Regions from separate parts of the Paenibacillus sp. 1SOY10 genome, predicted to be linked through region 1. Evidence: predicted binding sites of a transcription regulator. Region 1 holds the regulator's gene; each other region holds the start of a gene.

Region 1 (9,925 bases):
AAAGGTAGCGTACTGGCGGCGGCCCTGTTCGAGCGGGCGGGCTTTGAGAGCAGACCAGGATGGAAGGATGCGCGGACGGATTTAATTCAGGCCATTGCCTTTAACAAATCCGAGCAATTGATTGCCTTTGTCCAAGGGATTCAGCGGGCGGCAGCGGTAGACGGTCATGTGGTTCCAGAGCCGTGGGACATGCCTGGGTATGAGCATCCGGTCATCATGGCCGCCGGGACCTTTGTTCAGGGAGGAAGCCTGGAGCTTTCGGCAGATGCTCCCATTCGTGCTCCATACATTGCATATATGCAAGGCGGGTTAACCTATTCGCATGTCAAATTTGGCTTACTCACTGCGCTGCAGACCATGAAGGACCGCAACTTGTTGTAAGTTATCCTAACACATCTATTGACATGTCAGGATAACTGACATATGATAGGTTCATGATAACTTAACTGGAAGGTTGATAGCGATGAGTGAGGAAATTCGCAGAAATATGGCCTTGTTTCCTATTGGTATTGTGATGAAGCTTACGGATTTAACCGCAAGACAAATTAGATACTATGAGCAGCATGAGCTTATCGTGCCTGCCCGCACGTCGGGGAATCAGCGGATGTTTTCCCTGAATGACGTGGAACGCTTGCTTGAAATAAAAGGACTCATCGATAAAGGTGTCAATATCGCAGGCATTAAGCAGGTGATGAACCCGATGTCCCGGGAGTCTCAGGAAGCAACCGTGATTACGAAGGATACGGAAGAGAAACGTCGGGAGATGACGGACTCACAAATCTATCGTATGCTAAAGCAGCAATTGGTTACAGGAAGCAAGCATGGTCAGGTGTCTCTGATTCAGGGAGAATTGTCCCGTTTTTTCAAAAAATAATTTAAATGTTGGGAGAGGTTCGTGTGAGTTATTCGAAGTACACCAAAGAAGACATTTTACGCATTGCCAAAGAAGAGAATGTACGCTTTATCCGCCTGCAGTTTACGGATTTGCTAGGGACCATCAAGAATGTGGAAATCCCGGTAAGCCAATTGGAGAAAGCTTTGGATAATAAAATGATGTTTGACGGCTCTTCCATCGAAGGTTATGTCCGGATTGAAGAATCCGATATGTATCTTTTCCCGGATCTGGATACCTGGGTTATCTTCCCTTGGGTTACTGAAGATCGTGTGGCTCGTCTGATTTGCGATGTGTACATGCCTGATGGTACACCGTTTGCTGGTGACCCGCGCGGTATTCTGAAGCGCGTCTTGAAGGAAGCTGAAGAGATGGGATACACGTCGATGAACGTAGGTCCAGAACCTGAGTTCTTCCTGTTCAAGACGGATGAGAAGGGGAACCCAACTACTGAACTTAACGACCAAGGTGGTTATTTCGATTTGGCACCAACCGATTTGGGTGAGAACTGCCGCCGCGAAATCGTATTGACTTTGGAGGAAATGGGCTTTGAAATTGAGGCTTCTCACCATGAGGTAGCTCCAGGCCAGCATGAGATTGACTTCAAATATGCCAGTGCGATCAAAGCGGCTGACCAAATTCAAACCTTCAAATTGGTAGTTAAAACGGTAGCTCGCCATCATGGATTGCATGCGACATTTATGCCTAAGCCGTTGTTTGGCGTGAACGGTTCCGGAATGCACTGTCACCAATCCCTGTTCAGAGATAATGTCAATGCCTTTTATGACGAGAGCGATGAGCTTGGTCTTAGCGAAGAAGCCCGTTATTACATGGCTGGTATCCTGAAGCATGCCCGTGCCATGGCGGCGATTACAAATCCGACGGTCAATTCTTTCAAACGTCTGGTTCCTGGTTATGAAGCCCCTTGCTACGTGGCTTGGTCCTCCAGCAATCGTAGCCCGATGATTCGTATTCCGGCTTCCCGCGGCCTTAGCACTCGCGTTGAGGTTCGTAACCCGGACCCGGCGGCCAACCCGTATCTGGCACTGGCTGTTATGCTCAAAGCAGGGCTTGACGGTATCCGCAAAGAGCTTCCATTGGTTGAACCCGTAGACCGGAACATTTACATCATGTCCGAAGAGGAACGCGTAGAGGAAGGAATTCCTAGCTTGCCATCGGATCTGAAGGAAGCACTTGGCGAAATGCTGCGCAGTGAAGTAGTAAGCGAAGCGCTCGGCGAACATGCTTTGACTCACTTCTACGAGTTGAAGGAAATCGAGTGGGATATCTTCCGTACTCAAGTTCACGCTTGGGAACGCGATCAATATATGACATTGTACTAAAATTGGGAAAAACCCTTGAGGGCCTGGATATGGTCCTCAAGGGTTTTTTGTTCGAGAAGCTATTATTGTAAGGGAAGGTTAAGTTTTAGTGTGTACAGGTAAATTTTTGATTTCTGAAAATACTAAATGTTTACATGATTTATTCAAAGATGGGCAACTTATAGCCAAGGAGGTTGTGGCTATGGCGATAAGTGAATTGAAGAGATACCAACGGCGGCGCTCCAGATTGAAGTTATGGTGGATATCGGAACGCTCTGGCCTGGGATGGAGTACAAGAGGACGTCGAGAAAAAACGGGGTATACGCCCCAGATGCTGGATCTCCGCTGGGATGAATGAATATGGAGAGGACGGCCATAGGATGAGGCTGTATGCGTACTATAACAAATAGGACAAAACGGATAGAGCATCACGTTTTGTCCTATTTGTTATTCAATGCAAATCGCGGAACAATCCGACGACCTTGCCCAGAATTGTAACATGCTTCAACCGCAGTGGTTCCATCGTGGAGTTCTCCGGCTGGAGACGAATGTGGTCCTTCTCTTTATAGAAGGTCTTGACGGTAGCTTCGTCTTCTTCCGTCATAGCTACAACGATCTCTCCGTTGTTAGCCGTTTGCTGCTGGCGGACAATGACGTAATCTCCGCTATGTATGCCTGCTTCGATCATGCTATCGCCGACGACGGAAAGCATAAAGATCTCTGCGCCACCCGCATAATGCTCGGGGAGTGGGAAGTAATCCTCAATATTCTCTGTTGCTGTAATTGGCATCCCGGCGGTGACTTTCCCTACGACGGGAACACGCGCAACGCTATGAGAGAACAGGTTGTAATTCTCCGAGACATCCTGTCCCAGAAGCTCAATGGCCCGAGGCTTCGTCGGATCGCGCCGAATAAAGCCCTTCTTCTCCAACCGGTCCAGATGTCCATGAACGGTTGAACTGGAGGCCAGTCCAACAGCTTCACCGATCTCTCGGACGGAAGGAGGATATCCCTTAGCCCGCACTTCATTTCTTATAAATTCAAGAATAGCCTGCTGACGGCTTGATACCTTTGACATTTTCGGATCAACCCCATTTAGTAACGTTTGGAAAAATTATAACATAGAACTTCCGTTCGTACAAACATTAGTTCTAACATGGGATGAAAATAAAAAAAAGAACAAATGTTCGCAATAAACTATTGAATCAAACAAACGTTCGTGATATAGTCGAATTATGAAATGAGAACATTTGTTTGGGGGTATGAGTTTATGTTGAAATATAGTTCCTATCAAAGCATCTATGAGCAGCCTTCCTTCCGTCGTCCCGTCGTCGAGCGAATTTTACATAAGAGCACCTGGCCTAAGCGCCGATTCTTCCAGATGATTACTTTACTGGTCATTTTGGTTGTCACTTGCACCGGTGTCGTAACAGCGTTAGCCGCTTCATCGGATGATAAGTTAGCAGAGACTGAGCTTGCCCAAGTGATTGTTATGTCGGGAGACACGCTATGGGAGATCGCTGTAGAACATAAACCTGCTAATCAGGATACGCGAATCTATGTAGAGAAGTTGAAGCAGATCAACGGACTGGGGACCAGTAGAATTCAAGCGGGAGATGTTCTTCTGCTGCCTGCCCGATAAGGCCATTGGTATTATTCAGAAGGTAAGTCAGATAGTATGGAACAAAATGGATTCTGGCAGGGATATACATCTGGAGTATACATCTATAGTTAGGAGCTTGTAGGAGAGAGTCCTGGTGGTGAACCTGGGCGCCTTGACAAGCTCTTTTTCTCATGTCAAAGTAGGAATTAATGCCCTATATAATATCAAAGTACCTAGTGTATTTTGAACGTTGCAAGGGAAATACCGCAAACAAACAAGCAGGAGGAATTTATGGATATTGATGCTTTGGTACAACGAATCAATGAACTGGCTCGCAAGCATAAAACGGAAGGACTGACGCAGGACGAGGTGTTGGAAAGGGCCCAACTTCGGGAAACCTACCTGCAGAACGTGCGCAAGAACTTTCGGCAGCAGCTTGATTCCATTGAGATTGTAGATAAATAGGGAGGAAACGTAGATGGCTTCGTTTGACCGCAAAGTAGAGCGGAATCGAGTGAAAATGAGTAAGAAAGGAAAGGGGCCGAATGTAGGACGTGGACAAAGCAATCCAGGTTCCCGAAGCTCTTTGGGAGCAAATGGGGATGGGGATGTCTTCAAGGGGCGCAACATTATTTTACCTGTTGTGTTGTTCTTGTTAGCCTTGATGTACGCTACAGTGGGTCTGATGAGTGGACCCGAACAAGTAAGCTCATTCTTGTATTGGACGACCATCATTTTGTACATGGTGCTTGCCGTTGCCCTTTATCTTCGCAAGCCGTATCTGCGAATTAACAAGAGCTGGCTGTATACGTCGAAATTCAACCGTGACAAAATGCTGGACGCAGGGAACATTAATAAAATCAAGGTTAGCGCAAACAAAATTGTAATCGAACCGAAGACGCGTGAGCCTAAATGGGTATTTTACCGGAATCGTAACCGGTTTGACGTTGAAGCGATGGCCGCACGGCTGGAGTTATACGCTAATACGCATCATGTCAAGCTTGAGAGAGAATAGTCTTCTATATATAAGGTTTACAGGACCGAGAGGGTGACAAGGAACAGATGACGATCAAAGCGGTTTGTTTTGACTTGGATGACACATTGCTTTGGGATGACCGCAGTGTGAAGGAGGCCTTCGCGGCAACCTGTGAAAATGCGGTGAAGAAGGCCGGCGCAGGCTTTCACGCCGAGCAGCTTGAAGAAGCTGTTCGACGTGAGGCGAGAGGGTTGTATGAATCCTATGAGACCTACCCGTTCACGACCATGATTGGAATCAACCCGTTTGAGGGATTATGGGCTACATTCTCTGCTGGTGAACAACCGGAGTTTCGTCAGTTGGAGCAACTGGCTCCCGTGTACCGCAAAGAGTCATGGAGAAGAGGACTGCTGGCCCTTGGGGTTGAGGATGAGGAGCTGGCGGCGGAACTGGCAGAACAGTTTGGGCGTGAGCGTCGCTCCCGTCCTCACATTTATGAAGAAACCTTTGAGGTGCTTAAGGAGTTACAAGGGAAGGTTAAGCTGCTGCTGTTGACAAATGGTTGTCCAGCACTCCAGCAGGAGAAGCTTGACGGGGTGCCGGAGCTGGCGCCTTATTTCGATGAGATCCTGATTTCTGGCAGCTTTGGGAAGGGGAAGCCCGACCCATCTATTTTTCAGCATGCCATGGAATTGTTGGACATTAAGCCAAGTGAAGGGCTTATGGTCGGAGACAAGCTGACGACGGATATCAAGGGATCTCTCAGTGTTGGCATGACCGCAGTTTGGGTGAACCGCGAGCATAAATCACGCAATGATGAGATTGTACCTAATTATGAAATTGCCCGTTTAACGGAGCTATACGATATTATCGCCGGGCTAAAATAACAGATCAACTTCAAGATACCGCACCTGAAAAGCATAGGCGATCGTAGAGAGGGGAATCGTTCATGAAGAGAAGCGGGTGGTTACTGGCCGCTTTTATCCTGACGCTGACTTTACTTGGCGGTTGTGCGCGTACGGAATCAACGGCCATGGAGAATTTCTCTCTGGCACCGATCAAGGTTCAACTCGAAGTAACCCCTGATCCTGTACAAATTGGGGAGACGGTGACCTTCACGGCTACGGTTACCCATCAAGAGCAAAAGGTAGACGATGCCGACGAGGTGACTTTTGAATTCTGGCGTGAAGATGATACTGAAGGGGAGCACGGTCAAGTTACCGTAACCTCTGCTGGGAATGGCACTTATGTGCTGGAGCAATCGTTTGATGGGCCGGGTACCTACAAAGTAATCTCTCATGTGACAGCTCGGGATCAACACTCAATGCCTTCGAAGTCATTTACGGTCCAATAATTTAAATAATCCTAATAAATAAACGGCGGTGCAGGATAAAATGATCCTGCACCGCCGTTGTTGTTTGACTACCTGGCTACTTTGGCTGAGCCGATAATTAGGAGAAGATCGCCAGCAGCAAGGCAATCAACGCCGGTGCTCCTTGCTTCAGAATAATGGACCGTGAAGCTGTAGCCCCGCCATATAGCGCAGCAATCACGATACATACAAGAAAGAAGATTTGAATCTGGGTGGCGAACTGTGCATGAGGATGAAGCAGCCCCCAGATGAGCCCAGCAGCAAGAAAGCCATTATAGAGTCCTTGGTTGGCAGCTAATGGCTTGGTGGCGTGGGCAAGTTCCGGTGTGGTGCCGAAAGTCTTCATTGTACGTGGACTGGTCCAGAGGAACATTTCCATAATAAGAATATAAATATGCTCGATGGCTACAAGGGCCACCATAATGATGCTGATCAATCAAATCACCTGGCTTTCTTATGGTTCAGTTCAATGGTAGAGCATGTGCTATTACATTATAGTAGGTTGGGCGCAAAACGCAAAGCCAACACGAATGAGCAGACCGGAGCAGAGCACATGAATTCTCCCGAAGTGATGAGGCCGGACCTCTTTTCTTCAACGCTTCATTCTGTTAAACTAAATCTTAACGTTTTACGGGAGGGACATGATCATGAGTAAACCAAGCCTGCTTGAGAGAATAAAAGAAAGAATTTTAATCCTTGATGGTGCGATGGGCACTATGATTCAGCAGGAAAACCTGGCTCCTGCCGATTTCGGTGGAGAAGACCTGGATGGTTGCAATGAAATGCTCGTGCTCACCCGTCCGGACATTATACGGGGAATTCACGAGAAGTACCTGGCGGCTGGAGCCGACTTGATTGAGACTAATACGTTTGGCGCGGCATCTGTCGTGCTGGCTGAATACGATATATCGGATAGGGCCCGCGAAATTAATCTGGCAGCCGCCAAGCTGGCGATTGAAGCTGCAGAAAAGTATAGCACACCGGAGCATCCACGTTATGTGGTAGGGATTTTGGGACCCACAACCAAGACTTTGTCTGTTACCGGTGGAGTTACCTTTGATGGCTTGACGGACAGCTACGAGGAGCAGGTTATTGCTCTGATCGAAGCCGGGGTAGATGCGCTTATGCTGGAGACCTCGCAGGACACACTTAATGTGAAGGCGGGGAGTATCGCGATTACGCGGGCTTTTGCCAAGACGGGGATCACTCTGCCGCTCATGATATCGGGCACAATTGAGCCGATGGGCACAACGCTGGCCGGACAAAATATTGAGGCCTTTTATATTTCGCTGGAGCATCTGAAGCCGATTTCCATTGGCCTCAATTGCGCGACCGGACCGGAATTTATGCGCGATCATATCCGTACATTGTCCAGTATTGCTAAAGCTGCGGTAAGCTGTCATCCTAATGCGGGGCTTCCCGACGAGAACGGACATTATCATGAATCACCGGATTCGCTTGCTCGCAAAATGTCGGCTTTTGCCGAATCCGGTTGGTTGAACATTGCCGGCGGCTGCTGCGGAACAACCCCGGCTCATATCGAAGCTCTGGCTAGAACGCTTGGTGAATATCGTCCGCGTGAGTTGGACGGAGATCATTTACCGGCCTTGTCGGGCATCGAGCCCGTATACATTGAATCGGCCAATCGTCCTTACCTTGTCGGTGAGAGAACGAATGTTCTGGGATCAAGGAAATTCAAACGCCTGATTGTGGAAGGCAAATATGAAGAAGCCTCTGAAATTGCCCGTGCCCAGGTCAAAAATGGTGCTCAGGTCGTTGATGTCTGCGTGCAAGACCCGGATCGTGATGAGGCGGAGGATATTGAGAAATTCCTCGAACTTGTGGTCAAGAAGGTTAAGGTACCGCTGATGATCGACACTACCGATCCGAAGGTGCTTGATTTAGCCTTGCAATATTGCCAGGGCAAATCGATCATTAACTCCATTAACCTGGAGGACGGTGAGGAGAAGTTCGAGCAGGTAACGCCGATTCTTCATAAATATGGCGGTGCCGTCGTTGTCGGGACGATTGATGAGCGTGGACAAGCCATTACTCGGGAGGACAAGCTTGAGGTAGCCAAGCGCTCTCATGATCTGCTGGTTCATAAATATGGACTAAACGCGGAGGATTTGATTTTTGACCCGCTTGTTTTCCCGGTGGGGACAGGAGACGAGCAATATATCGGATCTGCCAGGGAGACGATTGAAGGCATCCGCCTCATTAAGGAAGCCATGCCCCAAGTGCATACCGTGCTGGGTGTCAGCAACGTATCGTTTGGCTTGCCGGAGGCGGGTCGTGAGGTGTTGAACTCGGTATTTCTGTACGAGTGCACGAAGGCCGGGCTGGATTACGCTATTGTGAATACGGAGAAATTGGAGCGTTATGCCAGGATCTCTGAGGAAGAACGCCGCTTGGCGGAGGAACTGATCTATAACACCAACGACGAGACGCTGGCTGCCTTTGTCGCGGCTTTCCGTAACAAGAAAGTGGAGAAGGTTGAAAAGGCTGTGAACTTGACGTTGGAAGAACGTCTGGCCTCCTATGTGGTCGAGGGCACCAAGGAAGGGCTTATTCCTGATTTGCAGGAGGCGCTGAACCGCTACACTGCGCTAGAGGTCATTAACGGCCCTTTGATGGCCGGGATGGAAGAAGTTGGCCGTCTATTCAACAATAACGAATTGATCGTAGCGGAGGTCTTGCAAAGCGCCGAGGTGATGAAGGCTTCGGTTGCTTACCTGGAACCATTTATGGAGAAGAACGAAAGCAGTGTAAAAGGGAAAATACTGCTGGCAACGGTGAAGGGCGATGTGCATGATATCGGCAAGAATCTGGTGGAGATCATCTTGTCCAATAATGGTTACCATATTGTGAATTTGGGTATAAAAGTACCACCGGAGCGCATTATTGAAGCTTACCGGGAAGAGAAGGCGGATGCTATTGGCCTTTCCGGATTGCTGGTGAAATCGGCTCAGCAAATGATTACGACTGCGCAGGATTTGCGCAATGCCGGCATCGATGTGCCTATCATGGTGGGAGGCGCAGCCCTGACACGCAAATTTACCAAGACGCGAATCCGTCCGGAATATAACGGGATGGTTGTGTATGCCAAGGATGCGATGGACGGTCTGGATCTGGCTAACAAGCTGATGGATCCGGCTGCCCGTGAGAAAATGCGTCTGGATATGGAAGCGGAGAAGGAAGCGGATAGCGTCGTGGCTGTTGCCAAGCCACTGCCTGTATTAACCCGCGTTGAGCGATCCAAGATTTCAGCGGATGGTCCTGTATATCTTCCGCCCGATCTAGATCGGCACGTCCTGCGGGAATATCCTATTGGTCATATTACCCCTTACATTAATATGCAAATGCTGCTGGGGCACCATCTTGGCTTACGGGGGTCTGTGGAGCAACTGCTGGCCACAGCAGATGCAAAGGCGGTGCAGCTTAAGGAAACGGTGGATCAGATTTTGCTGGAGGCCATGATGGACGGTATCGTACGCACACAAGCGATGTATCGTTTCTTCCCGGCGCAGTCATCTGGTAATGATATTCTTATTTACGATCCGGCGGATACCAGTAAAGTGCTGAAGAAATTCAGCTTCCCCCGGCAAAAGGCGGAGCCGTTCTTATGTTTGGCGGATTTCCTGAAGCCGGTGGATAGCGGTGTGATGGATTATGTGGGCTTTCTGGTCGTTACGGCAGGTCAGGGCATACGTGAGTTGTCGGAGAAGTGGAAGGAGCAGGGAGAATATCTGCGCTCCCA
Region 2 (9,925 bases), 970 kb from region 1:
GGCTGAGAGAAAATATAGCACATTGATGCCCAGCCACCGCCAGCCAGCTAACACGACCAACGCCACCATCCCCAAGCTGGAGCTATACAGCCATTTCTGGCTAGGAAGGCCAAACCAATGGAGTATTGTGTTTAATAGCGCTCCATCCAATTCTCCAAAGATCAATCGAAAGATGACGCCTGCTACCACGACCGAGGTCAAGGCCGGGATAAACAGTGTGGATCTGAAAAAATGACTGAACACCATTCTCTTGGAATTTAAAAGCACGGCCAGCAGCATGGGGACAGGAATGAGCAGCAGCAACGTCCACAAAGTATATCGGCTGCTGTTGTATAATGCCGCCCCGAAGTCCTCATTCCATAAAGCCCGGTAATTGTCCAGCCCTACAAATGATACCTCTCCGGGCAGCACCTCCTGAAAGCTCATCACCCCGGCACTAACTAGCGGATAGGCAAAAAACAGCACAAACGACAGAAGGAACGGAAATACAAATACGTAAGGGGCAATTTTCTGTGAATTGCCCCATTTTTTACGCGGCTCCTTCCGTATCTTCCCCGGATCCAGCTCTCTTTCTAGCTGCATGATTAGCCTCCTGCTCCCACTATTTCAAGCTGCTCTGAACATCCTTCAACACCTGAGCCGGCTCCTTCATGTTAATGAAGATTTCTGGCATCGCTTTGTTGCGAACGGCATCAAATACTTCCGGTGATCGCTCACGAATATGCACCGGTGCAATTTCATCCTTCACGCTAAGCAGTGTATCGAAGATATCATCCCCGAAATAATCCGTAAATTTGTTAGATTCCTTCATAGCTGGATCGCTCCATACATCGGTCCGAATTGGATCGAATCCAAGCTGCTTCCATACTTGCAAGTTGCCTTCTTTGGACAACTTGGCGTAGGTCAGGAACTCCTTCATCAGCTCCGGATTTTTGGCCTGATTGGTAATAGAGGTGGCCGTGCCGCCCATGCCTGCCGAACGATTGCCACCTTCCTCCCAGGCGGGCATCGGACGAATCATGATTTTGCCTGACAGGTCAGGGATATGATCGGTGAAGCGGTTCATGAACCAGAAGGGCATGAAGACGGAAGCCGCGCTCCCGGAATTCATATAACCGAAATATTCTTCTGTATCATGGCCAGCCCCGGGAGCTACCGCAGCGACTCCTTCCTTCACCAGCTTCTGAAAGAACTCCATCGTTTTGACATTAACCGGGGTATCAATCGTGACATTCCCATCGGCATCGACCTGATCGGAACCCTGCTGGCTGATCGCTGGCCACCAGGACCAGTTCCCATTGCCTTCAAACGTAATCATCGGCTTGCCCGTGCTTGCAAGCACTTGCTTCCCTGCACTCTCAAAATCAGCCCACGTTGCGATATCATCCGGATTAACTCCGGCTGCATCCAGAATCTCCTTGTTGTAATACATCACCGTGGCTCCAACATGATAGTCGATCCCATAATACGTATCCTCTTTGCTATAAATCTCCACTCTCGATTTAACAATATTACCTAGCTCAGGCTCGACGATGTCGTTCAGAGAAACAAGCTGTGGCGTGCCTTTCATAAAGTTCGGGAACTTGCTCTGCTCGATATCCACGAGATCCGGTGCTCCCACGCCCGACTGCAAGGCAACCAGAAGCTTGGTATGCATATCATCATAGGGAATCGTCGTCGCTTCAAGCTCGATGGCCTTATCAGGGTAAGCCTTATTCCAACTGTCCGCCATACTTTCATAGAACCGTTGATGCGCATCCACAAACGTCCAGAAGACTACCTTCTGTGCTTCGCCACCCGTGGCAGTACCATTGCCATCTGTCTTCGCGACGTTGCCTTCATTTTGCTTCGGCTCCGTCCCCGCCGAGGATGGATTATCTGTATTTGCTCCTCCGCAGCCGCTGAGCCCCATGACCATGATCAGCATCAACACCATTGCACCCATCAAAGCCTTCTTCATCAAGTTCTCCTCCTTGACTTCTAAATGCCGCGTTCGCCCCAATTATATTTTCTCAACATTGGAGTAAGCGCTTTAATTACATTAAAGCATGTTGTATTCTAATAAAAAACGGAGGTTTACAACCTGATTTTTAATAATCTCAACCTGCTTGGAGGGTAACCCGTGAACTCATCCATCTTGCATTTCATTTCTCCGCCCATTCCCTATTTCGTGGATTGCGGTCATGCTTCTTACGATGAAGGTGACCACCATATTAACCGCAACTGTATCGGCGTGTTCGACCTGATTGTTGTGATTAAGGGCATGCTTCCAGTGGCGGAGGACGGTCAGTGCTGGGAGGTGCATGAAGGGGAATTTCTGATCCTGCGTCCCGATGGACATCATTATGGCGCCGCTCCCTGCCAGGAGGAGACAAAGATCATCTGGATTCATTTCCAGACCTATGGCAGTTGGAACGAGTGTCTTTCGATGGATGATTGTCTGGAAGGGCAAGCCCAATTGATTGAAAATCATAAACAGAAAGCCTTCGTCAATCATGCGGATGTCTGCTCGATCTTCCTTCCCAAGCACAGGATAATCGCTCCCAAGGCCATGGAGGTACTCGACCTGTTCTTCGCCCAGGAGCATGAACCGCAATCCTTGCGTAACTGGAACAGGCAGGCCTCCTTTCAACGCTTCCTCCAGCATCTCGACCGTGATCTGGCCTCCCCTTCCGATGCCACGGCCATTCAATTAGCCGAACAAATCGAGCTCTTCATCCGCCACAATTACACCCGTAACATTACGAACTCCCTACTTAGAGATGAACTGAACTATCACCCGAATTATTTAGCCAAAAGTATGCTCAAGGCCTATGGAATGACACCTATCGCTTATTTGCAAAATTACCGAATCGAGCAGGCCAAGCGGTTACTGCTACAGACCTCCTGGTCCGTTGCCCGCATCGCTGACGAGGTTGGCTTCCACCATGTCTCCCACTTCTCCTCCTGCTTCTCGCGGAAGGAGGGGTTATCTCCAACCGGCTTCCGCAGCAAATTTATTCGGGAGCGTTAACCACGTTCGCAAGCCGCCCCATCCAGCTTATTCCATAAGCCATCCCCTTGATAAATACATCGAAACAGGAGTATGATAAGAACATAAGTTCGTATATTAAGGGGTGTTGATGCATGGCCGTTCCTGGTCTCAACGAAGATGATTTGGCCTTGATCAAGAGTGCGCTGCTGCTGGAATGCTTGCAACGCATATTTCAGCGGGATGCACGGGTTCTGGAGCAAAGTGGGGTACTCAAGAGTCCTGGCGTCTATGTTGATTTTATTCGGCACGGCGAGAGCCGGGCATCCGTTGTACTGGCGGAAATCCACGGTCAATTCCGGCAACGGAACATCGAGATTTACCGAATTAGCCAGGATGAGCACGGTATTCGGGCGGAATATCGTTGCCGGGGCTTCCATGGCAAGATGAACATCTTCTGGTCCGCGCTTCAGCAGGAGGTATCCGAGCGTATGCGCGCTTACCTGAGCGGCAGCGGGGAAGTCCCTGCCGGGTCCAGAGCCAAGCGCACATAGCGAAGGGAGCCTCCCTATCGGAGACTCCCTACTCACTTCGGCATAATTCTGCTTACGCCGATTTATTCGTTCAGACCTTCCAGAGAAGCCCGCGGCTCCCGGGAAGGCTGGTAAATATAATTACGATCCAGCTTGACTACGTTGCGGTTCGGTCTGCGAATCAGCACATGAGTATCATCCCAGGCTACGACTACGCCCCGAATATCATTACTCTCGATACCATCACGCACCACCCGCACCTTCTCGCCGGACAATCGATACTGATCCAACTGCTCGTCCGAAATCATGGAAAGTGACCTCCCAACTATCCAATCAAAAGACTCCGATGGTCAGACCAGGCGGAGTCTTTCTATACTGCATATTTACCACACTAGCGTTACTTACTTGTTGAACTTGCACTTGCACTTTTAACGCGAAGCATGTTCCTTACTATCATTAGTCTCAAACCAGAAATCAAGCACCTTGGCCGACATCACTCGTTGCTCCAGATACCCCACCTGTTGCGGACTGAACTCTTCCTTCCAGGGTACATCAAGCTCTTGGCACAGCCCTGCTATCGTTAATAATTCCGACCATGCGACATAGCGTTTGTACCAAAAAAACTGGGGATGTTCAAGCATATAGGGATAAAGGTCATCAAACTCCGTATGTTTACAATCCAGAGCACGTTCAAACGTAATCTTTGCCTCGGACAATTTCGTCAGAAAAAACGCTGCATCTACCGATAATTCTTTCCCCATTCTTTAAGCCTCCTCTCCCTAGTAATCCCCATTATAGCGAAAAAACGAAGGCCTGCAAAGGATTAACCGTAAATTGGCGGTTTTTCCTTTACTCCCTGTTGCTCAATCGGCAAACGTAATTTGTCCGCCCTCCAGCGAAGCAATCCGCGCCAAAGTCTCCAATCGAATTCCCTGATCCCGAATCGCCTGGGCTCCGGATTGAAAACATTTCTCCACAATAATGCCTGCTCCCACCAACTCGGCGCCAGCACGGCTAATAATCTTGATCAGCCCTCGTGCAGCATCGCCGTTGGCGATGATATCGTCGATGAACAGCACCTTGTCCGTGTCCGCAATGAATTCTCGTGACACCAGAATATCCGTAACGATCCCCTTCGTGAACGAAGGGACCCGCTCGCATAGCATGTCTGCCTCTGCCAGCAGCGTCTTCTTGCGCCGGGCAAAGACCAGTGGCACACCCAATTCATAAGCCGTTGCAAATGCCACGGCAATCCCTGACGACTCCACCGTTATAACTCGGGTAACGCCGCTGCCCGCAAAACGCTTGGCAAACTCTTTGCCCATTTGCATCGTAAGCTCAGGGTCTACCTGGTGATTGATTAATCCGTCCAATTTCAGTACCTGGTCCGAAACAATGACGCCTTGCTGGGCGATCTTTTGTTTTAATAACTCCATACCTTTTCCTCCAAAGATCATTTTTCTATAGCGAAAGCTCAGGCAAGTCAGAGTCCCTAAGCTTACTTCCTGCCGGACGGCTGGCTTGTTCAGCTATCGCTACAGGTTTTAAGTCATGTCCCGTTCCTGGACAACATACCTTGTACTATATATAGCACAAGAGCCGGGGGGAAAACCATGAAAAATACCGTGAAAATTTTGCAAATTGCCTTCACTTATATTGGCACCGTCGTTGGAGCAGGCTTTGCGACGGGACAAGAGATCCTGCAATTTTTCACCCTATACGGCAAATGGGGAGTATTGACCATCATGCTCTCAACGATCCTGTTCATCTGGTTGGGTACGAAAATGATGCTGCTCGCCCGCGACATCAAGGCCGTATCCTACGAGGACTTGAACCGCAAGCTGTTTGGCGAACGCATCGGCAGGACACTGAGCCTGTTCACTCTTATTGTCCTGATCGGCGTCAACAGCGTAATGCTGGCCGGGGCCGGCTCCGTCTTCATGGAGCATTTGGGACTTCATTATCAGACAGGCCTGTGGATTACACTAATCTGCACCTACTTGCTGCTGGGCAGAGGCATCCAGGGAGTCCTTCAGCTTAATTCCGTCGTGGTGCCGATGATGTTGCTCCTATCCCTGGCCATTATCTTCAATACAGCCGGATCACCGGGAGCAACTCGGTTTCTGACGCTGGACACCGATAGTACCATGGTAGCGGCCTGGGCCGCACCACTCATGTATTCGGCCTTCAACCTGTCGATGGCCCAGGCGGTGCTTGTTCCCATCGGTAGCCACACCGAGAACCGCCGGGTCATTGTCCTTGGCGGGGCGCTCGGAGGGGCGGGTGTCGGCTTTATGCTGATGGCGGGCCATTTTGCCTTATCGGCTTATATGCCAGGAATCGTCCAATACGAAATTCCTATGGGCAGCATTGCACAGCAGCTTGGAACCACCATTCAGCTTATTTATGTGCTGCTGATTTTCATGGAAATATTCAGTACCTTTGTGGCCGATGTATACGGCGTCACCCTGCAATTACAGCAACGCATCAAAGTTCCTCCCATGCTGATCTCCGTGACTATTTTATGCATCTGCTATATGACCAGCCAGTTTGGCTTCACTTCCCTGCTCACCGTACTGTATCCCGTCTTCGGTCTATTCAGCCTGTTCTGGGCGCTGATGCTTGGCCTGTACCGGAGAAGAGAGCCCTCACGGTCCTGACTGAAATGACTTATTATCCTTATAACCTGACGATGTGCGCCGTGGGCATTATCGCCTGAACTCGCCCCACTACATGCTCATGACAGGTCATCATGACAATCTGCTGGCGTTCGGACACCCCCTGCAGCACAGACAGTGCCCCTTCCAACCTGACGGCATCAAAGTTAACGAACAGGTCATCCAGTAACAGCGGCAAGCTGCTCCGCCCGGCTACCGCTCCGGATAAAGCCAGCCGCATGGCCAAATACAACTGCTCGGCCGTTCCCCGGCTTAACAAGGCACTATCCAGCGGCCCATGTACACGATGCTCAGCCATAAGTTCCTGGCTACCTATCTTCATAAATATCTTCTTATACACCCCGTCTGTCATCTGGGCGAAAAATTCTGAAGCTGCCTGCAACACAGCAGGCTGGCGCTCTTCCTCATATACCCGGCGAGTGCGTCCAATTAATTCATGGCACATCGCCATGACCGCATATTGATCCAGCACCTCGGTAAATCGCGCCTGCTGCTCGGCAAGCTGCTGCTGCAAATCCTCCTGACGGCACCGCAGCTCCAGGCTTTCCTGCTCCTGCAGCAGACGGCCCCGCTTCTCTTGAAGCTCCTCACCGTTACGCTCAGCCTGCTTCAAGGCTTGCTCGGCTGCTTCCCATTGCTGCGCCAGTTCGGTCTCATCCGCTCCTTGCAGCAATTGCTCCAGTTCGGCCGACCTGCGCTCATCCATCCCGGCGAACAATAACAGCTCGGACTGCCTTAGTTCGCGTTCCAACGCCTCTCGTCGTTCCATAGCCGCGCCCAGACTTAGAAACTCCTCGCCGGAACGAACCCCGGCTTCGGTTAAGAGCGCCTGCTTCGACTGCAGGACCTGCTGCACGCGATCCTCTAACCGCCGACCTTCTTCCATGGCCGACAGCAAGGTGGTCCCTAGCTGATCATAGTGTCGTTTGTGTTCAAGCTCCCGCTCCAATTGCTCTAGAGCCCGCGGCAATATATGTGTAGGTATGCTTTCTGGCTGGCCAGGCTGCTGCTCGTTATAGCCTGGTTCCTTGATATCATGGGCAGCCGCTTCCTCATCCTGCATGACTCCGGGCCAGATAATAGCACGGCATTCCCGTTCGAACCGCTCGTTCTGCGTCTGGAGCGCGGCGGCTTTCTCCGTCAGGGCATCATAACGGCCAAGCAGTTCCCGGCCTTGCTCCGCCAGCCTGAACACCTCCATGGCCGCCTCCGGTGACAAGCTCACCGATAACCGCCGCGCGGCAAGCCACTCTTCCCATTCGCTGGCAAGCTGACCGAAGGCCTCTTCTCGCCGGGCCAATTCACGCTCCATGGCCTGCAACTCGTCCTTAGCGGCTGTCATCTTGCCATGCGTTAGCTCCGCTTCGCTCTCCAGGGTCACATGCCGCTGCTCCCACAGCAGCCATTCCTCCATCAAGCGCCGCAACTGCCGCTCCTCCTCGTCCCAATTGACCGGGCCGTGCGGCTTTGCGTCAGCACGGGATGCTGCCCCGGAAGCGGCGGTGTACGGGTGGCGAATCAGCCGAGCGAACAGCTCGGCCAAGCCCGCCTCCACCCCGTCCTCCGCCGCGCCAGACCACCCGGTCCGGCTTCCGTCCGGGCGAGGGCCTGCTCCGCCGCTGCGCCCACGGGCAGCGGACCGCCCCTCGGCGGGGCGGTCCCGGAAGGCCAGGACGGCCAAATAGGCGTCCAGGCCGAGCAGCAGAGCGCCGGCAAACACGGCGCTCCACGGGGAATCCGCCGTCAGCCACAAGACGGCGGGCAAGCCCAGCGTCAGCGCGGAGCTGGCCGCCAGCAGGCGGCGGCTCAGGCCGCGCATTCGCGCTTGGGCGAGTGCCTCCACCTCGGCATCGCGCTGGTCCTGCTGCCGCGATGATGCCTGTCCGCGCCAGCGGTCGAGCGCTTCGCGCAGCTCGTTCCACAAGGCGCGGACCTCGCCGGGCTGCTGCGGCACGAGCATCGCGAATTGCTGCCGGCCTTGTGCGGCGCTATCTTGCAGCCGCGCGACCGCCGCCTCGTGCGCGGCCTCTGCACTCGCCGCCGCCCGCTCCAGCTTGTAGCGCTCGCTGCGCAGCAGCTCCATCTCCCGGTCATACGACGTGAACCGGGAGAGAAAGCGGCGAACGCTTTCCCGTTCGCCAACTGTCCCGGCGAAGTCGCGCAAATCCCGCGTCCGCCAATCCGGGTGAATGTTGCGCAGGCATTCACCCAATCTAACCTCAAGCTGGGCAGATTCCGCCTCCAGCTTGGTGAGCTCCGCTTGCCCGGCTTCATACGCCGGCAGGCGAGCCGCCAGTTGGCGCAGCACGGACTCCTGCGCCAGCACCTTCTCATCAGGAAGATGCCGGGCCTGCTCCGTGAGCAGGGTCTCCCGCCGCCGCGCCCATTCATTTTGCTCCAATTGCAGGTGCTCCCGCTGCGCTTGCAAGGCCTGCCACCGCATCACCCCTTGGCCGGGGAAGCGAGCAACCTCTGGCAAGGCCGTGAGCTCAGCCCGAATAGCCTCCCTGTGTAGCCAGTCGCCCCGGACGCTCACCGCCTTGTGCAGCCTGGTCGCTTCCAGACTTAGCCGCTTGCGCTCAGCCTCGATGTCGGCAAGCTGCCCTGCCAAGTCCTCCAGCTCCTCCAGCACGTCATTGTAACGCGGCAGCAGCGCTTTCGCTGCTTCAGCTTCGCGCTCCAGCCGCTCCAGTTCCTGAAGCAACCGAGCGATCTCCTGCGTCCGACCACGGGGACGGTACAGCTTGTCCATCTCCTGAACCAGCTTCTTCTCGCCACGCAGCACCCCCGTACCCCCGCCGATTCCGGCATGGAACAAATAACGGCTCAATTCGCCAGACTGCAAAGCGCCAACCTCCTGCAACTCCGTCAGCGACACCGCGAACAATTGCCTGAACATCGCCTTGGACATACCGCCTAGCAATTCCCGCTGCATCTGCTCCTGCGTGACCTCACGGACCTGCCCGTCTTCACCGCTACGGGTGATTCGCAAACGGTCTCCCCGCGTCCCCGGCAAATTCCGGCCTTCGGGTGGCTGGGCATAACGTTCGATCATCCAGCGGCTTCCGTCTTCCGACTGAAGCGTCAGCGCCCCCCCATGGACACCGCCTTGCAGCGGCTCATAACGCTCCACCGTCTGCGCGCGTGATGGAATACCAAACAACATGGCTCGCACGAAGCCAAGCAAGGTGCTTTTTCCCGCTTCATTTGGACCGTACAGCACCGTCACCTGGTCCGGAAGCTCGACATCCAGTCCATTCAGACGACCGAAGCCACTGATCTGCATCCGCTCCAGCTTCATGATGGCAGCCTCCCCTCTGGTTCTTCTTCCGCCAGCAAGGTGGCAGCCATCTCCTCGGCACGACGCAGCAAATCCGCCTTGTCCATCGTCCCGAGCTCTTTAAGCTGACGACGAATCTGGCGGTTCCCCTCCAGGGTCGCCAAGGCCTGCACAGCAATATCGTCTAGCAATTCCTCATCGCTGGATGCCTTGTCTCCCAGCCTGAGCAGCTCGCCTAGAAAGCTATCCTCGGACAGCAACTGCTCCCGGTCCAGTTCGGTTCCGGTCTCCACCCGCAAGCTCGCTGGCCAGACAATTCCCTCTGGCAGTAAGGACAACCCTGCGTGTGAGTCCAGTTCCGTCAGCCTTAGGCTCTCTTGACGGCGCAATTCCTGCAACAACTCCGTTGTCTCACCTTCCGATTGTAGCAATGTATGTAGTGGCCCCCGCCCGGTGAATACCA
Region 3 (9,925 bases), on a different contig from region 1:
AAATTTCGTTGACCGTTTTCTTGGACATGGCCGTCAAAAAAGAGACCACGGCTCCAAGAAAGGCCTGCATAACAACCCCCGAGAGAATCAGGCTTTCGATCGGAATCTTGCCGTTCTCCCGCGCCAGCCACAGGACGATCCACAACGTGATTGATCCGGTGATAAAGGCGACAACCGGAAGTGTGAACACCCCCAGCAAGGAGAACTGCCAGCCAAAGAATATCAGGACGGCTGCCCCGATGGCCGAGCCAGACGATACGCCCAGCGTATAGGGATCAGCCAGGGGATTGCGCAGGACGCCCTGGAACCCAGCCCCGGCAACCGCCAGCGAAGCGCCCACAAGCATGCCGAGTAGCACTCTCGGAAGGCGCACCAGAACGACGATTTGCTCCGATGCCACTTCCCAATCAGGGGTAATCAAGCGGCCAAGCCCCGGAATCCGGTGCAGCAGAATAGCTGCAATCTCTCCAGCAGGCAAATAGACCGAGCCGATTCCGATACAAAGCAGCAGCGTCACTGCGAGCAGCAACAGCCCTATCGTTCCGTATCCGGCCAGTTTGCCACGAATCATGGTTGTACCAAGTCCGGATAGATCGCCTTTGCCACCTCAATAAGTCCTTGCGTAATCCGTGGTCCAGGACGGCTCAGCAAGTTATCTTCCAGACCAAAGACTTGATCTTCCTTGATAGCTTTGATCTGATCCCAACCACCACGGGCTTTAATAATATCAGCCAAAGTTTGATTGTTCTCATAAACCAGGCTCTTTGCGTACAAGATGACGTCCGGATCAGCCTGAATAATGTTCTCTTCATTGATTTCTGACCAGCCCTCAATGTCAGATGCTACATTAAGTCCACCAGCCAGCGAAATCATTTCATCCATAAATTCGCCCTTCCCCACCGTCCATCCCGGGGAAAACTCGATGTATACCTTTTTCTTCTGATCTTCGCTCACGGATTTGACAGCTTCGGTAACCAATTGCAGCTCCTGCTCCATCTTGGCCACTACTTCCGCCGCCTGGGCATGGTGATCAGTAATGGTGCCAATCAATTCAATATGCTCTATTGCGTCCTGAATCGTCTTGGGTTCGGACTGGAATACCTTGATGCCTAAATCACCCAAGCTCTTGACCGTAGCTTCGTTAATGAAGCTGGCGGTAACAACCAGGTCAGGCTGCGCAGCAACGACGGCCTCTACATTGACCTTGGAGGTCCCCATGCGTGGCTTGTCCTTCACGGCTTCCGGATAATCATCCAAATCGGATACGCCAACGATCTGCTCATCCAGTCCCAGTGCAAACAATACTTCGGTATCCGAAGGAGCCAGGGATACGATTTTTTGTGGAGCCGATTCGAAGGTAAATTCCTGACCACTCGAATCCTGTACGGTTAGCGGATATTCCGTATGAGCAACGGCTTGCTCGCTCCCTGCATTTGTACCTGCATTTTGCTCCTGAGCCGCAGGCGTGTTCGTGTTCGTTCCCTGATTCTGGTCTACAGCTGCATTGTTACTGCCGCAGCCTGCCAATACCAACAGCGTAGCCAGCAATAGACTACCCCAAATTTTTTGCCATTTCTTCATGCTTTGACCTCTCCTCTGTGTCTGAATTTCGCCTTATAGAGGTTGTTCCAAAAGTTGTCTTCCCAAGACGAAGCTGTTCAAGGAGTGAATTCGACATCAAATCTTGAATTCAACCGGGCCTAGCCTATGCTTACGTAGCATGTTTCTTGCAGAAACATTTGAGTTGCTCACGTACCCATGCTTCCGAAGTCGTTTTCTGCGAAAACGTGTAGCTCCGCTACTCAGCCCCTAGCTTCATCCAACTCAAGCGTTTTGAAAAAACGCACATCGAAAGCATAAGCTTCGGTCCTGAAAACCTAACTTTTGGATCACGCACTTACAGGCGTCAAAGAAAGCACTCAAAAAGAAAAACCCACTCCAGGTCGGATGGGCTACGTCTACAAAGTCATGCCAGCAAACGGTGGCTTAAGCCACAACAATCGCTATAGGCATGGGTGTCTTGGCAGAACGTTATCCTTTCCTCGAAGGACCGTCATTGAGTTCCCGTGGCAGGTCTCCTGACTTACAGGTGCCGACGATGCTCGCCTTCCCATCTCCCGTCTGACGGTAGACAGTGGCTATTGTGAGCTCGTCCCTGTTTACAGTGGCGGGACCGTGCCAGAGTTGCACCGGCTTCCCTTTTAACCCAAAGCTCACCTGGCGTTACGCCATGGCGGCATCGGGACCTACGGGTACGATTGTACGCTTGCTTAAGGCTTTCTTCTCTATTGGATTATAGGGGAAAAGCAGGATGCTGACAACCTGCATCCTAATGATGAACCAGCCAGATACGACGTGCAAACCTCCCCTTCATAGTCACACAACGATCCCTGATGTGAAGTCCGGCATCCTCAAGCTCTTCCTCCAACGGCTCGGTCGAGACGATAACCGCACGGCGACTAATCCGGCGTATACTGTCCAGCATCTGCCTTCGCTCTGCTAGCGGAAGCACTGAACAAAGATTATATGGTAGATCAACGATGGCCGCCGCATATTCCCCTTCAAGCTCCTTCAAATCCTGGATAGCCACGATGGCGGTATCCTCGTAACCAAAATGACGAAGATTACTTCTGGCCCCGCGTATCGCAACCGGGTTAATATCGCGACCAACGATATCCACGCCCATGGACAAGGCTTCAATCAGGACATTGCCCATGCCGCAGCAAGGATCAATAGCCTTCAGACCTTCTGGATCAGGTAATGCGATATTCACCAATGCCCTGGCGGTAACCGTAGTCAGCCCTGTGGAGTAATTATGTGGTTTATGCTTATGAGCGAGCCACACCGGATCGGCTGCATGGCAAATGCCAAGTGTCCATCCTTCCTCTCTGGCGAGCAAGCCGAAGGTCACATCTGGATTTTTCATGTCAGCTTTCCCCCGTATGCGACCACCGATCTGGCGCTCCGCCTCTCGCTGCTCCTCATAAGTGTATCTTAGCCCACATTTCAGATATACAACCTTGAACGTTGAACCCTCAAGGTACAAATCCCCGACCTGTTCCAAGAGCTCCTCCAGGCTGTCCCTGGCCAACAGCACATCCAGCCGCAAGGAGATGAACGGGCTGCGATTCGGCGCAAGCCGCCGCGCACTTACGATATAAGGCATCTCTGCATTAAAATCACCAAAGAGTGCCCGAAGTTCCATATGGCATAGCTCACGCTCGTTCTCATGGCTGACATACGGATAGATATAAGCTGGCCCCTGTTGTTGGATCAAATTCAAGCTGTACGACTTCCCCTCTGCATCAATGGCTTAGCTTACCACATATGTGAATTCTAGCTGGTATATAAGATTTGTCTGATGTGCAGATTTCTCTATCTCACATACCTGATTAATCCTATTGTATCAGATTTCACTGTAGTACCTGGCAGCCCAAGTGGTTTACTCTTAGCGGAAGATTCCGCGCTTACTTATCTTGTTTTGAACCTTCGGGCAACCGTTTTGATGCACCCGTCTTATACAGAAGATTCGTCTCCTGACTAGCAGACTGCTCTACTTCCTGCATCTCCGTTAATTGCCGCCAGTATCTCTTGGGCATATGTGACATCTGTCCGCGAGGATTCAAGCGTTCCCGTATCGCTACCGTATTGTAGAACTGCTTCCACAAACGACGGTATAGTTGCTCCTCTTCCCCGGCGGCGGGCAAAGTCAACTCATCAAGCTCCATAAGCTCAGTATGCCAAGCTCCCCCTTGTACTGGACGATGCACCAGAGCTTGTCCATGCGTCTTGTCATGAATGAGGAACATTTCCTGACTGTAACGGTCACAGAAATGAGGGGCTAGTAGCGGGAGAACGTAATTCTTTGGCTCAATCACGGAGACAAGCACCTCATCATACACCGAAAAGCGGACAAATCCCGTCAAGGCATGGGTCTCCGTATTTAAATGGCGCACCGCTTTGTTCAACCGATACACCGTATGATCGGTCAGCATCCCCATCACTGCGCTTCCCTTGGCAAAGCCTAATCGCAAGAAGCGGTAAATCAACAAATCCTTCTGCGGGTCACAAGTCAAGAAGCCTCGACGTACCAGCTCTTGAGCTGCGGGGGATATCTTCTGACCAATTCCCTTGTAGACCCTAGCTGCCTTCTCCTCACAGGTCTCGACAAATCGGGTTTGAAACAACGTATATTGCGGGTCAGCATCCGAGCGGAGATCAACTAGCTCCTCCTTCCGTTTAAAGCTATCGAACACGCAGCTAAGCAAGCCGTCAAAGCTGCCATCATAGCCATACGCCGCTTCCGTTAGCCAAGCAGCCATGGTGTTGGTTCCCCTCTCGGTGAGCCTATACCTGCCAGCTCTGTTTCATTAAATAGAGTGAGCTGCTCTACCTTCGGCCGGGGTAGATACATCTCAATCTCCTTGCCGGACAGCAGCGATCTTAAAATAGTGCTCTCGTTCACCTTGAGCCCTTCCAGTCTCCGGCCTGAGCAGGTAATGAAATACTGCGCCCGCTTCAACACCACACCCAGCTTCTTCAATCCGTGAAAATCAAGGCTTCCCGTTCGGCGCGCTGCCATAATTCGCTTGGCACTTCTTACGCCAATGCCAGGTACGCGCAGCAAGGTGTTGTAAGTCGCCCTGTTCACATCCACGGGAAAATGTTCGATATGTCGGATCGCCCAATGGCACTTGGGGTCCATCATCAGGTTGAAGTTCGGCGTGCTCTCGTCAAGCAGTTCCTTGGCTTCAAAACCATAGAAGCGCAGCAGCCAATCTGCCTGATACAAGCGGTGCTCCCGGAGCAACGGGGGCTTGCTGTCGATGGACGGCAACAGGGCATGCTCGGCTACCGGGGTATAAGCAGAATAATAAACCCGTTTCAACTCATATGTTCTATATAACGCCTCGGTCAGCTTCAGAATGCTCAAATCGCTATCCGGGGTCGCTCCAACAATCATCTGTGTGCTTTGTCCTCCAGGTACAAAACGAGGGGCATGACGGTATTTGACCACATCCGTACTATTCTCACGAATACCTTGACGTATAGCCGTCATCGGCCCGAGAATATCCGTCTTATTCTTGTCAGGTGCCAGCCGGAGCAAGCTATCCTGAGAGGGCAACTCAATATTTACACTCATCCGATCTGCCAGCAGGCCAAGCCGGGAGATCAACGCCGGATCAGCGCCCGGAATTGCCTTGACATGTATATATCCACGAAAATGGTAAGTCCTCCGCAACAGCTCCAGCACCCGAATTAACTGCTCTGTAGTATAATCCGGATTTCGCATGATGCCTGAGCTTAGAAACAACCCTTCGATATAGTTACGACGATAGAAGTTCATCGTCAGCTCCGCCAGCTCTTCAGGTGTAAACATGGCCCGCTGTGTATCATTAGATCTGCGGTTAACACAATATTTGCAATCATAAATGCAGCCGTTAGTCAGCAATACCTTCAACAAGGAAATACATCGTCCGTCCGCCGCGAAGCTGTGGCAAATTCCCGAAGCCACCGTATTGCCTGCGGAGCCTCCATTTCCTCCACCCCGTTCCACCCCACTTGAAGAGCATGAGGCATCATATTTGGCCGAATCGGCTAGTATCGTCAGCTTGTCATATACGTCCATTCCCGTTATCCTCCCTTATGTCTGTAATTATATTGCGAACATATGTTCTTGTCAAAGCAATCTAGTATGATGAATTTAAAAAACCTTGAAACGTTTTGGCGAATACCGGGTCTTATAGACAGGAGGTGAGAGAGTGCCGGACTTCGGAGAGATATACGCGGAATACTTTTCTGACGTGTATAAATATGTATTAACCCTGTGCCGGAACGAAGCGGTTGCAGAGGAAATCACTCAAGAGACCTTCTTCAAGGCCATGAAGCAGATTAACCAGTTTAACGGAAGCTGCAAATTGTACGTCTGGCTGTGCCAAATTGCCAAGAACACCTACTTCTCGCTTGCCGATAAACGATCACGTTTGGCTCCGGCCCTGGACCCCGAGTTTCCTGACAGGAACTCGGACCCAGTCAGGGACTTTTCAAATCAGGATATTGCCAGGCAACTGCACCAGCAGCTACATCATCTTAAAGAGCCCTATAAGGAAATCTTTACCTTAAGAGTGTTTGGCGAATTGCCCTTCTTGCAAATTGGTGAGTTGTTTGGGAAGAGCGATAACTGGGCCAGGTTGATTTTTTACAGGGCAAAAAAACAATTACAGGAGGCGATGAAATGAAAGTATCATGCGAGGTCATCCGAGATTTGCTACCCTTGTACCAGGATGGGGTATGCAGCGGGGATAGCAAGGCTCTGATCGAGGAACATCTGGCCAATTGTGCGGAATGCCAAGCTGAGCTACAAGCTATGGCCGGGGAGTTGTCCGGCAATCACGCTGAACGCAATCTGGCTCAGGCCGAAGTCGTCAAGAACATATCTAGGAAATGGAAATCCGGGATGCGAAGATCGTTGTGGAAAGGCATTTTATCTACTGCACTCATTGCTGTTTTCGTTATTCTGTTGCTTTACACTTTCATAGATATTCGGATCGTACCCCAGCCGTAAACCTATGCAAACACAGAGTTTGGCAGCTTGGTGAAGCCGTCTTAATGAACAAGTTAAAAAAGGAGGGCTAGGGCTGTATTGGATTAAGCTCACTGGTTCAGCACCAGACCGGATACCCATTCAACTCGCTCACCATGCTTCTCCCTCCATCCACTTATTCACTACTTTTCTATAGGGCAAGGCTAAGTCGCTGGATGCCTCCGGGTGCCACCCGGGTATCCCAGAAATTTAGCTCTGGCTGGACAAGTGAGCTAAGCTTTGCAATTACCCCACCATGAGTGACTATCAATAGATGTAAGGGGGAATTACTCGTTGGCTCCCGAAATTTGTCCCCTATAGTCGTCGGAGGCTTATCAATGCCATGAACCGGCGTATGGGAAGACAGGCTGTCTGGCGGCAAATGCAAAGGGCGATCTGGTGACAAATCAGGTTCTACTGACCCTTTTGGGGCTGCCTCTTGTCCTGCTGCCGCTCGCACCAGCACCTGCGAGATGGTCATTAGTTCGGCGTATAGGTCCATCACCCTCGCCTCAAAAGCTTGCCAGGATTCTCCCCCCGGCGGGGTCACCATCTGAGGATGATCAATCCATGACCGGTAATTCTCATTATCCTTAAGTTGCTCATACGTGCAGCCTTCCCAATGACCGAAATTCAGTTCCCGCAAGCGGGAGTCGGGCTGCATGATTCCAATTAAATCGGGCCGGGCTGTTGCCAGCGTTTCACGGCAGCGACGTAGATCACTGGCGTAGACTGCCGCGAAATCGACTCCCTTCAGCTCCCGCTTCAGCCCTTCCAGCCCAGCTTTTACTCCAGCTAATAACGGAATATCACTATGCCCCTGATATCGGCGTTCGCGGTTCCAAGCAGTCACCCCATGCCGTACCAGCCACCATTCTACCGTTGCCGCCATCCTCCCGCCTCCTTTTTTTCCTTGCATTGTACACAGTGGGTAATCTCATCGGTTATTGAAAACTAAAACATGTTGAATTATCAAGGGCCTGAAGACTAGTGTGGGACTCCGCTTGCCGATGCTACAACATCCACCCTAGCAAGTCCGCAAAATTCATAATTAACAGGAAATAATAACGCCGATATTAGCATGACATATTCCCTATAAAGTGCGCCTATGGCCTGTCACGCGTTAATTAGCGGGACTGTTTCCCGTTAATTCTAAAATCTCATTGTCTCATTAATGACCCCAGTATCGTTTTACTTCAAAAGCGGGCAACTTGGGGTTGAAGGACCACCGTGACTGCATCCTCCATTCTAGCTAGCCCCCTACCAGCTCTCGAAAGCTTGCTTTGTTCACCACATTTAGCTCATTTTAGCTTCCGTTTGTTTTATTCAGCTTAGTTTATTTTGTTCAGCCCCGTTTGGAGGGCTCTAGCGAATCTCCATGCCCAGCAGCGCCAGCGTTCCCAGAATGACCAGGGCATTTGCCACCCAAAACATCAGCTTGGACGTTTTCTCTACATCCTCTGGCTCAAGCTCTCTCGTCTTGTCGCCCATGTAAGCCCGGAACGAGGTTACGCCATGATAGCTGTTCTCCCCGCCCAGTCGCACGCCCAGTGCACCAGCTACCGCCGCTTCCGGGAAGCCACTGTTCGGGCTGGGATGAGCGGAAGCGTCGCGTCGCACAGCCCGCCAAGCTCCTCGGGCGTCTAGCCGCAGCGCCCCGGCAGCGGCGAACAGAAGCGCTGCGGTGAAGCGAGCTGGAATGTAGTTGGCGATATCGTCCAACCGGGCAGAGGCCCAGCCGAGATCGATGTATTTGTCGTTCTTATAGCCGACCATCGAGTCGAGGGTGTTGACCGCCCGGTAAGCCATCGCCAGCGGAGCGCCGCCCAGCAGGGCGAACAGCAACGGCGACACAACGGCGTCGACGATGTTCTCGGCGACGGTCTCCACGGCGCCGCGCACGGTCTCCGGCGCATCCAGGTGCGCCGTGTCACGGCCGACGATCATCCCGAGCGCGCGGCGGGCCGCAGGCAGGTCACCGCGCAGCAGGTGCCCGGCCACGTCCTGCCCCGCGTCGCGCAAGCCCTTGGCGGCGATCGTCGTCCAGATCAGGGCGGCCTCCACAGCGGCCGCCAGCCACGGGCTGACCTGGGCCAGCAAGCGCAGCAGCGCCCAGGTCACAGCAAAGCTGCCGCCAGCGACCAGCAGCGGCAGCAACACGCCCGCCACGCGGTAGTGGCGGGCAGGGGCGAGGCGGCGGATGGCCGCCTCCAGCGCGGCGATCACCTTGCCCATCCCCACCACAGGGTGGGGGAGCCAGCGCGGATCGCCAAGCAGCCGGTCGAGCAGGTACGCGACCGGCAGCACCCACCACGCCGCCATCACCCGCGCGCTCCCGCTGCGCCCACGCGCAGCGATTCGCTCACGGCGGCGTAGACCAGGCGGCCCACCATGCCGCCCAGGTCCGTAGCGGTGCCTGCATAGGCGTGCAATAGCGGCCATTCGGCCCGCTGACTCACGCCAAGCATGACCGCATCGGTCGTGGTGCCGGTGGCCGGAAGCCCGTTCTCGGCGTCGCATACGCCGAGGTCGCCCAGCGCGGCCGTCTTGGCCTCGGTCGCCGTGATTACGGCGTTGACCATCGCGGACGGCGTCAGCCGTCCATCTACGGCCAGCAGCACATTAATCGTTCCCGGCGTCCAGGAGGCCGGGAACGTCGTCCGCCGAACGCCTGCGCGCGCGGCGTTCGACACCCCCGCCGTCGCACAGCAGAAGACGGCGAAGTCCTCGCTGCGCTCCTCCGCTACCGCCGCATGGCGAAGCTGAACGGCCGTCAATAGTCCGGCCGTGCCCGCGGCGGGATACCCCCATTCTCGCAGCAGTTCTGCGATATCCCTTACCGGATCATCGCAGCGGTAGAAACGATCCACGTAGATGTTGGCCATCCGTTTGACCCCTCCACTTCCTCCACCAAAAACGGCGCTACCCAGCCCGTCCAATTCCTCGGGGGCCTCCAGCAGCAAATGCCGCTCTCCGTAATTCAATTGCAGGCCCGGCCATACCCGGGACGGATACACCGCCCCTGGCTGTGCTTCCAAAAATGGTGTCGTCATCTTCCCGTTCCCCCCATGACTTCCTTCATCTCCTTGATTAATTGACGGCAAGCCGCCGCCTCCTTAACGGCGAGCCTGATATCCCGCTCCGTCAAGCCAGCGTACATGGCACAGCTACGCACCAGCAACGACCGCCGCCCCAAGGCTTCTTGCATCTTAGATGCAGTCCAGGACTCCGGCAATCGAACCAGCAGGAAATTGGCCTGGCTTGGCCAAGTCACGCAGTCTAACTCTTCAAGTTCCCGGCGTAGCCAATCTCGTTGCTGCTCTACGAGAGCCAGCGTTGCTC

The links. Region 1 encodes LexA, which represses DNA repair genes until DNA is damaged. Its sites were predicted from a motif close to CGAACATATGTTCG; they were not measured.
Region 2: a site for LexA is predicted at 3,092-3,105, ahead of AC1VOR_RS04490 (YhjD family protein). Genes of this name have one in related genera too.
Region 3: a site for LexA is predicted at 5,665-5,678, ahead of AC1VOR_RS20400 (putative DNA modification/repair radical SAM protein). Genes of this name have one in related genera too.

Annotation. Positions count from the first base shown of each region.
Region 1 is NZ_JBXENK010000001.1:13,479-23,403, forward strand. Features, by position in the region: gene AC1VOR_RS00050 (methionine gamma-lyase family protein) at 1-381, shown strand, start outside; gene AC1VOR_RS00055 (MerR family transcriptional regulator) at 464-874, shown strand; gene glnA (type I glutamate--ammonia ligase) at 880-2,235, shown strand; gene AC1VOR_RS00065 (hypothetical protein) at 2,417-2,572, shown strand; gene lexA (transcriptional repressor LexA) at 2,666-3,292, opposite strand; gene AC1VOR_RS00075 (LysM peptidoglycan-binding domain-containing protein) at 3,485-3,856, shown strand; gene AC1VOR_RS00080 (DUF896 domain-containing protein) at 4,109-4,282, shown strand; gene AC1VOR_RS00085 (hypothetical protein) at 4,296-4,832, shown strand; gene AC1VOR_RS00090 (HAD family hydrolase) at 4,880-5,680, shown strand; gene AC1VOR_RS00095 (FixH family protein) at 5,743-6,147, shown strand; gene AC1VOR_RS00100 (DUF1304 domain-containing protein) at 6,245-6,586, opposite strand; gene metH (methionine synthase) at 6,813-9,925, shown strand, end outside.
Region 2 is NZ_JBXENK010000001.1:981,347-991,271, forward strand. Features, by position in the region: gene AC1VOR_RS04475 (carbohydrate ABC transporter permease) at 1-582, opposite strand, end outside; gene AC1VOR_RS04480 (ABC transporter substrate-binding protein) at 602-1,960, opposite strand; gene AC1VOR_RS04485 (AraC family transcriptional regulator) at 2,123-3,013, shown strand; gene AC1VOR_RS04490 (YhjD family protein) at 3,127-3,525, shown strand; gene AC1VOR_RS04495 (hypothetical protein) at 3,588-3,812, opposite strand; gene AC1VOR_RS04500 (hypothetical protein) at 3,933-4,265, opposite strand; gene AC1VOR_RS04505 (xanthine phosphoribosyltransferase) at 4,368-4,940, opposite strand; gene AC1VOR_RS04510 (YkvI family membrane protein) at 5,118-6,164, shown strand; gene AC1VOR_RS04515 (AAA family ATPase) at 6,184-9,483, opposite strand; gene AC1VOR_RS04520 (metallophosphoesterase family protein) at 9,480-9,925, opposite strand, start outside.
Region 3 is NZ_JBXENK010000012.1:36,658-46,582, reverse strand. Features, by position in the region: gene AC1VOR_RS20420 (FecCD family ABC transporter permease) at 1-571, opposite strand, end outside; gene AC1VOR_RS20415 (ABC transporter substrate-binding protein) at 568-1,581, opposite strand; cobalamin riboswitch at 2,053-2,265, opposite strand; gene AC1VOR_RS20410 (THUMP domain-containing class I SAM-dependent methyltransferase) at 2,330-3,283, opposite strand; gene AC1VOR_RS20405 (TIGR03915 family putative DNA repair protein) at 3,468-4,322, opposite strand; gene AC1VOR_RS20400 (putative DNA modification/repair radical SAM protein) at 4,307-5,629, opposite strand; gene AC1VOR_RS20395 (RNA polymerase sigma factor) at 5,763-6,239, shown strand; gene AC1VOR_RS20390 (zf-HC2 domain-containing protein) at 6,236-6,565, shown strand; gene AC1VOR_RS20385 (histidine phosphatase family protein) at 6,735-7,475, opposite strand; gene cbiB (adenosylcobinamide-phosphate synthase CbiB) at 7,949-8,905, opposite strand; gene AC1VOR_RS20375 (adenosylcobinamide amidohydrolase) at 8,905-9,636, opposite strand; gene AC1VOR_RS20370 (pyridoxal phosphate-dependent aminotransferase) at 9,633-9,925, opposite strand, start outside.